DNA from 2 places in the Vibrio apostichopi genome. Region 2 is predicted to be linked to the other one. Evidence: predicted binding sites of a transcription regulator. Region 2 holds the regulator's gene; the other holds the start of a gene.
What was found. Region 2 encodes PurR, which represses purine synthesis genes. Its sites were predicted from a motif close to TNANGNAAACGTTTNCNTNA; they were not measured.

Region 1 (4,432 bases), 470 kb from region 2:
TTTGTTTTTGCTTATCTCTATGTGTATATTGAGATCAGTTATCATTTGGTTAGGTATAAAAATGAAAGTATACGATTGTTGTGATTTGGTGCGTGAACTGTATTCTCAAATTGGCAGTGGCGACCAAGGCTATATTCCTAAAGCGATCACCTGCGCTGTAAAAACATTGAATGACCTTGCTGCGGATGAGTCTCTTCCTAAAGAAGCAAGAGATAGCGCTGCATTTGCCGCAGCTAACCTACTGATCTCAGATTTCGAGGACTAATATGAACCTCGCTAACTTTGAAAAGATGGATCCTGTAATGTTGATGAGCATCGTCAACATGAAGCTGCGTGACGACTTCGGTGGTGATTTGGATCGAGTAGTCAACTTCTACGAAATCGACAAAGCCGCATTAATCGCGAAACTCGCGTCGGCTGGTTTTGAGTTCCTTGCCGAAGCCAAACAGTTTCGATAATTAGTTAAAACAAACTTCCTATTAAAAGACCAACCTCTGTGTTGGTCTTTTTTTGTTGGTGATACGTAATAAGTAATCAGGCAGTAAACCCGTTATAAATTATCTGTCTGCACCTATACTTTTATATCTTAGAGTCAACGAACGCTCCTTGAACCGAAGCGTATTGTTGTATAGGCTACCTCAAATAGCATATAAAACTCATCATTCAACTTGATGATAGTGAAGGATTAACAATGAAAAGACTCGGACTTTTAGCCGTTATCGCAGCCACACTCACCGCCGGTTGCGCTTCAAATACTCAGCAAGACAACTTTCGTGAAGCCTCTTTTGAGCTGTGTAATACCGAAGTCGATATCTACTCTGTCAGCCATGATGAAAGAGTACGCATCGTCTGCTCTGATGGCTCTAAATTCGCTTTAAGCAGCGAAGATACGCTAGAAGTAATGCGTGATATCAACATCGATTACTGTGATGGCGAAGGCCTAGGCAAGTTCAATGAAAGCCGCAAGTACTACTCGTTCAAGTGTAAGTCAGGCACCTTGCTCAGCATCAAAAAGTAGAATAGACACAAGCAAACGACAAAGGGTTAATGTGAAAGCATTAGCCCTTTTTAGTACCCGCTCTTTATTACTTAGATAGATAACCTTCAAACGTAAAAAAGGCTCCTATACAGGAGCCTTTCAAATCATATTTTCAATCAAATAGCTTTAGTTCAAGGAAAAGGTGCAGAGTTTACAAACACCTTTATCTAGAAACAAAAAGGCCCCTATACAGGAGCCTTTCAAATCGCATTTTTCAATCAAATAGCTTTAGTTCAAGGAAAAGGCGCGGAGTTTACGAATATAAATGAGCACCTTTGACACAGAAATTAAGCTATTTGAGCCAGAAAAATTAAGCGTAAACAGGTAGACGCTTACAAATTTCTAGAACTTTTGCTTTCGTTGCTTCGATAACAGACTCATCGCCCATGTTATCAAGGATGTCACACATCCAGCCAGCAAGAGCTTTCGCGTCTGCTTCTGAGAAACCACGGCGAGTAATAGAAGGAGAACCGATACGGATACCAGACGTAACGAACGGGCTACGTGGATCGTTTGGTACTGAGTTCTTGTTAACTGTGATGTTAGCTGAACCTAGTGCTGCATCTGCTTCTTTACCTGTGATGTCTTTGTCGATTAGATCAACGAGGAACAGGTGGTTCTCTGTAGAACCTGAAACGATGTTGTAACCACGCGCTAGGAATTCAGCAACCATTGCTTTTGCGTTAGCAACTACGCGAGCTTGGTATTCTTTGAACTCTGGCTCTAGAGCTTCTTTGAACGCTACTGCTTTACCAGCGATAACGTGCATTAGAGGGCCACCTTGGCCGCCTGGGAATACTGCTGAGTTAAGCTTCTTGTAAAGATCTTCACCTTCGTTAGAAAGGATAAGACCACCACGAGGACCAGCAAGCGTTTTGTGCGTTGTAGTCGTTACAACGTGAGCATGTGGAACTGGGTTAGGGTAAACACCTGCAGCGATAAGGCCAGCAACGTGCGCCATATCTACGAAGAAGTAAGCGCCTACTTTGTCAGCGATTTCACGCATGCGCTTCCAATCACAAACTTGAGAGTAAGCTGAGAAACCACCGATGATCATCTTAGGTTTGTGCTCAATAGCTAACGCTTCCATCTCTTCGTAATCGATTTGGCCAGCTTCATCGATACCGTAAGGAATGATGTTGTAAAGCTTACCAGAGAAGTTTACTGGAGAACCGTGAGTTAGGTGACCACCGTGCGCTAGGCTCATACCAAGAACCGTATCGCCAGCGTTTAGTAGCGCCATATACACAGCGTTGTTCGCTTGAGAACCTGAGTGAGGCTGTACGTTCGCGTATTGCGCACCAAATAGTTCACATGCACGTTCGATTGCTAGAGTTTCAACTTTATCTACGAACTCACAACCACCGTAGTAACGCTTACCAGGGTAACCTTCAGCGTATTTGTTTGTAAGTTGAGAACCTTGAGCTTCCATTACACGTGGGCTTGTGTAGTTTTCTGAAGCGATAAGTTCGATGTGCTCTTCCTGACGAAGAGTTTCTTCTTGGATAGCTGCGAATAGATCCGCATCGTAATCAGCAATGTTCATGTCACGCTTAAGCATCTGTATCTCCTGACTCAGATTGTACTGAAAGTTTCAAAAAAACCACACAACGACCGAAAGCAAACGTTTCCGTCACCGTTTTGATGTGACGCATTCTACATAATTTGATCTAGGTCATAAAGAGCTAATTGCAATTTTATCATGCAGTTTTTTCATAATCACATATAAGATTCATCATGGTTATTAAGCATATCCAACCAAAGATGACGCTTACTGTCAATTTTACGATTTACACCCTGTAAAACGCAGATTACATAGGTTTACCTTAATTTTGCCCCTCTAGCTACCGAAAGCTAAGGTTTTTCTCTACTATGCTCGCCTTTATTGGATAGGTAATTATAAAAACGATGGAAAAACACACACGTAAAGAAGATTGGGTAGCAATCCTCACTGGTACGTTTTTAGTGGCGTTAGGCGTCTTCTTTTTACAGTCAGCAAACCTGCTTACTGGTGGCACGACTGGCTTGGCTCTGCTTTTGAGTCAATTTACGCCAGTAACCTTTGGTATTCTGTACTTTATTGCTAACTGTCCATTCTATCTATTGGCATGGAAACGATTTGGCCGTCACTTTGCAATAAGCAGTGCCATCTCCGGCGCTTTAGTGTCTGTGTTTGCCGATCATTTATACTTGGTGATTTCGTTAGAAGTTCATAATGAGATTTATTGTGCAGTCGCTGGCGGCTTATTAATGGGCTTAGGCATGCTGATCCTATTCCGTCATCGCTCAAGCTTGGGTGGCTTCAACGTATTGTGTTTGTTCATTCAAGATCGCTATGGTATCTCGGTAGGTAAAACCCAAATGGCCATTGATGCCTGTATTTTGTTTGCATCCTTCTTCTTTGTATCGCCTTGGGTAATTGCCGTTTCTGTATTGGGTACCGCTGTGCTGAACATTGTATTAGCAATGAATCACAAGCCTACTCGTTATTCGGTCAACTACGCGTCTTAGAGTTCACTACCTGTTCTATCGTCACTGGCTACTCGACACTCTAGTTTCTAGCAGACTCAAGGCACGATAATCCAGATATAACTAAAACAAAAAGGCTTTGGGGAGCACTCCAAAGCCTTTTGTAAAAGCCTAAATCTTTAGGGGGACGTAAGAATTAGGTTTGTTGAAATAGAAACAAGATTAATCTTCAATAAAAAGAATCCGCGTCTCATAAGGTCGTAATACTTGGTGATGAGACTTAACTGAACTCTCGCTCACATGATAATTGGACAACAGGCTCTTAGCCTTCATCATCTCAAAACGCTCAGGTAAAACGCATTCCGTTTCTTCACCATAGTAGTTGTTAATACAAACCAAAGTCTGGTTATCACTTTCGCGAGAATACGCAAATACCGAAGAGTGCTCAGGCAATAGATCTTGATAGTTGCCATGAGTAATCACGGGTACTTCTTTACGTAACTCAATCAAGCTCTTGTAGAAATAGAAAACAGAGTCTTTATCTTCCAATGCTTGCTCGGCGTTGATCTCAGTGTAGTTATTCGCAACATCAAGCCATGGCTGTGATTGTGAAAAGCCTGCGTAAGTTTCATCGTTCCATTGCATTGGCGTACGAGAGTTATCACGAGATTTTTGCGCTAAAATCGCCATCATATCCTGATGAGCCACACCATCACGGTTAACCATGATGTCGTACATGTTGGTGCTCTCTACATCACGATATTGGCTGATGTCGGTATAACCAGGGTTAGTCATACCAATCTCTTCGCCTTGATAGATATAAGGCGTGCCTTGCATCATGTGCACAGAAGCAGCCAGCATTTTAGCCGACTCAACACGATATTGTTTATCGTTACCCAAGCGGCTCACGACTCTTGGTTGGTC
Region 2 (4,432 bases):
GCGATGATTACTGTTTGTGGTTCGATGATAAGCCCTTCGATTCGGCACTAATAATCGATTCATTCTCAGCAGAGAAAATAAGCGGTCTCGACCGATTTCAATATCATTCTGAGCAAGTAAATACTTGATCTTACGAGCCCCTATACGAGGGTGCATCATCCTTTGCTCCTTCACAAAACCGAGTACTGATTCATCTTTCTTTGTCTGATGAATTTCTGTAACACAGCGCTTGTAGAAAGCTTGTCGTGTAATACCGATGAAGTGACAAGCTTTAGTGACGGTCAACTTTCTGACCGTTTTTTCCTTAATAACTCGGCCTTGCGCTTCTTTGAGATTCGGACACCGAAATCTCGATCCATGACTTTTACAACCGCTTCAAAGAACTCAGCTTTGAGCTGAGTCTCTTCTAATTGCTGCTCGAGTTCTTTGATTCGTTGCTCTGGGGTTTGAGTTGAGGAAGAGTTTGACATAGTCGCTCCTAACGCTCTCGATTGTTCTGTTCCTTTAGACCAATCTAGTTGACCATGTTTGCGAAGCCAAACTAAAACGGTAGAGCGACCTTGGATCCCATAACGTTCTTGAGCTTGCTTATAAGTCATTTCGCCTTTTTCAACTTGGCTTACGACTGCCAATTTAAAGGCAAGAGAATAATCTCGTTGAGTACGTCTACTTGTTGTTTTCATGACACTCTCCAATTTCATGTTGGAAATGTGTCAACCATATTTAGGACGGTACAACTTTTATAAAAAAAGCCGCAAGAATGCGGCTTAGTTATGTAGATAGTTTGAACTGACAATATTAATTGACGCGACTGATAAGCTCTTCACGACGTTGCTGCGGTATTACAGACCAATGAGTACCATTGATCGCACCTTCAAGCGCCCAAAGCAGCTCAATGCTGACTGAGGAAGCATGCGATTCCTTGATGGCGTTAAATGCGTTTACAGAGCCAGATTCATATAAACATTCTACGGAATCGATCCCCGCCTTTTTCAACATACGCTCGGTAGCCAGTCGAAGGTTAGGGAGGTCCTTTAGTCGAGTTGGCTTAGCAGAAGACTGCTCAGCTTTCTCTTCTTTAGCAAAACCCAGAGACGTCGTAGCAAGTTGCAAGATTTTTTCTTGGTCTTGCCACAAACCTTCCGGCAATGCGAAATACTTAGTGACGACAGGGAAACCACGTTTTTTGTAGACGTATGGTTGAAACCCTTGTTGCTCGAATTGCTTTGTTGTGTCTTTGTCCGCTCTTATGTGCAGCTGGTCATTTACAACCAGAGCAAACATAGTGTCATCAGCAAAAAGCCCGAATCCACCAAACATTGAGCGTGATTTTATTTTTCCTAGGGGCTCAAATAATTTCATTGAGTCCTTTAGTATCGGTTTATCCATGTTATTTATCTCGGTGTATTTGAACTACGCCACCAAATAAGCAGGTCCGAGAGATTAGCAAAATGTTGCAATTAAATTGTCAATAAGCCGTAAATTACTAAATTGTTAGTAACTACTGCATTTTGCCATCGGTAACCCCGCTACCATACCAACGAGTGGTTTAGGCCGGAAGCTTTGCGTCTCACTCTTTCGAGTGGTTTGCCCTGTGCGTGACTGACTTAATAGAATAAAGTTTTTGTTGAATGAGGCTCACACCTGATATTTCAAAATGTGATGTTGCTTCAATTAATGATCTTGGTGTTATGCAACTGGGTTTATTTTGGCTGCTTATAAAAAAAGCGCACCCAAAGGTGCGCTTAATGAAATTAAACTCGATTTATCAATTAATTTAACGTTTTAACTGTGCTTCGTTCAACAATTTCAGGATGCATTTCGAAGACACGTTTTTCATGATCTTTATCTTTAATGCGTTCCAATAAAATTTCGAATGCATTTTTACCAACACGACGTTTAGGTTGGTGAACCGTCGTCAATGGTGGAGAGAAGTATTCTGCAAGTTCAATGTTGTCGTAACCGATAACCGAAATATCTTCAGGAATACGAATGCCTTGCTGTTGCAGGCGACTCATTAGGCCAAGTGCCATTGTGTCGTTAAAACAGAACACAGCGGTAGGGCGATCTTCCATCTGAGCAATTTTATCAGCCGCAAGTACAGCGGTATCACACTCAAAGTTACCTTCAATGATGAGCTTTTCGTCGGTTGTGACCTTCGCTTCATTGAGTGCGCGTTTGTAACCCGCGATGCGTTCTACACATGCTGCTTTGTCTAAGTGGCCACTTAAACAAGCAATCTTTGTGTGACCACGTTCTAGCAGGTACTTAGTTGCTAGGTAGCCGCCTTCTTCAGAGTTATCGATGATTTTATCAGCCTGAGAGGTTTCAGGCCCCCAATCCATGACAACTTTTGGGATATCTGCATGGCGATCTAACATGCCACGAAGTTCTTCTGTTAAGTCAGAACACATAACCAAGATGCCATCTACACGTTTTTCTGCAAGCATTCGAATGTAGTCACGTTGCTTCTCATAGATACCACCCGTGTTACACAGAATCAAAGTGTAACCTTGACGGTAGCAGTAGCTTTCAACACCATCGATCACTTCAGAGAAGAAGAGGTTTGTTGATTGAGTCACTAGCATGCCGATAGTGCGTGTTGAATTGCATTTCAAGCTACGAGCAACAGCACTTGGCGCGTAGTTTAATTCGTCAACGGCTTTGTTTACTTTCTCTTGAGTCGCTTCTGCAACAAAACGCGTTTTGTTGATTACGTGAGAAACGGTGGTAGTTGATACGCCTGCTAAGCGAGCGACATCTTTTATCGTGGCCATGGTTTTATCCTATTAGAAGCTACTTTCCCAAAGTACGGAATAAAGTAGCCGTTAAGCTACCTAACTAAGAGCTTAAATTTGTAGGGCTCTTTGGGGTATTAAAGTGCTAAAAAACAAAAAACCGCTATTGAGCGGCTTGTCTTAACACCGAAATGCTCTGAACTTAAATAAGCATAGCATTTCGTGAATGTTTCATATTTTATCGTTTGCGGTCACAATTTTAGACTGACTAGAAATTACTCGCAATAAAATTCACCCAGAAATCTGGGTGAATTGTCACATTTTATTGAATTTGTTTACTTAATCATCAGCGAATCTTATTCACCCGCTAAATACTGAGTGTCCAGATTACAGAAGGCAACGAGAAGAGAGGCAACCGATGCATAGAAACCGAATGAATCGATCTCACGACATCTAGCGTTGAACTTTGGTACCCAAGTAAGAAGTTGTTGTTCAATAAACTGTTGTTGAACAGCGAACGATTTTTCTAATTCTTCTTCAAGCTCAGTTTCATTTGAACGGATGATGAGATTACCAAGGAAATCAAGTTCGATAGCAATGTGGTCGGCTGGTTCTTTTAGATCTTGGTTTACCACCAAGTTGTGCTTAGCCATGATGTCTTCCATGTCTTTGGCTGGCTTGTCGTTTAACAGACCCGTTTCGCCGATATACATTGAAGCGTAAGGTAGAGCACCATGTTTATCTGTCTTTAAGAATAGATCGCAGAAGTCAGCAGACAGTTCTAGTTGGGCATCTTCACGTGTTTGTAGACGGTTCAATGCGTCTACCAGTTTATCAATCGCAGGCTTAAGTGTTTCGTTTTCGCCTAAACCAGTCAGAAAAGAACGAATCTCAACAGAGTGGTAGTGATCGAGTTCTTCTTGTGTGAGCTCTTTAGCGAACAAGCTTGATAGCCACCAGTATATTTCAGCTCTTTGTTCGTTGAATGCTTTCGTATCTTTCATTTCATAGATCCTGATTTAGTCTTGTGATGTTTATATACCCAAGCATCGTGAAGTCATTTGGGCATAAGCACACCAAGGCTCAATAACAAGGTTATTTGCTAAACGCAAAGTGACTCGTTAGTCGTAATGCCTATATTGAATTGCGATGGACGATAAATAGCAAGGTTTTAGATTGTCTTGTATCAAAAAAGATTCATGTTTCTCGCTTTTATCTGCTGTACCACTAGAATTGTTACTAGTTATGAATAGAATGGTTACTGAAACTATTAAATAAGAAAAGTGGTGTAGATGAGCTATCACGTATTAGTCGTAGAAGATGATGTGGTAACCCGCAGTAAGCTGGTTGGATATTTCCAGAACGAAGGTTACACAGTGAGTGAAGCGGAAAGCGGCGCTCAAATGAGAAACGTGTTGGAAGAAAACAACGTTGACCTCATTATGCTAGACATCAACTTACCAGGCGAAGATGGATTGATGCTAACTCGCGAATTACGCAGTCAATCGGACATTGGGATTATTTTAGTTACTGGACGCACGGATAGCATCGACAAAATTGTAGGCCTAGAAATGGGCGCAGACGATTATGTTACTAAACCCTTCGAACTTCGCGAGTTATTAGTTCGAGTTAAAAACTTACTTTGGCGTATTGCTGCTGCTCGTAAAACAGCGGTTGGTGCGACAGTTGAAGCA

Region 1: the regulator PurR is predicted to act here: its motif matches at 2,656-2,675, upstream of glyA (serine hydroxymethyltransferase).

Annotation. Positions count from the first base shown of each region.
Region 1 covers NZ_AP028067.1:2,966,001-2,970,432, forward strand. Annotated here, with positions in the region: gene QUF19_RS13220 (YaeP family protein) at 62-265, shown strand; gene QUF19_RS13225 (DUF4250 domain-containing protein) at 267-458, shown strand; gene QUF19_RS13230 (hypothetical protein) at 692-1,018, shown strand; gene glyA (serine hydroxymethyltransferase) at 1,350-2,600, opposite strand; gene QUF19_RS13240 (YitT family protein) at 2,948-3,550, shown strand; gene treC (alpha,alpha-phosphotrehalase) at 3,731-4,432, opposite strand, start outside.
Region 2 covers NZ_AP028067.1:2,492,561-2,496,992, reverse strand. Annotated here, with positions in the region: partial or broken gene QUF19_RS11090 (IS3 family transposase) at 1-683, opposite strand, end outside; gene QUF19_RS11085 (TfoX/Sxy family DNA transformation protein) at 799-1,389, opposite strand; cyclic di-GMP riboswitch class I at 1,517-1,602, opposite strand; gene purR (HTH-type transcriptional repressor PurR) at 1,773-2,777, opposite strand; gene torD (molecular chaperone TorD) at 3,095-3,742, opposite strand; gene torR (two-component system response regulator TorR) at 4,031-4,432, shown strand, end outside.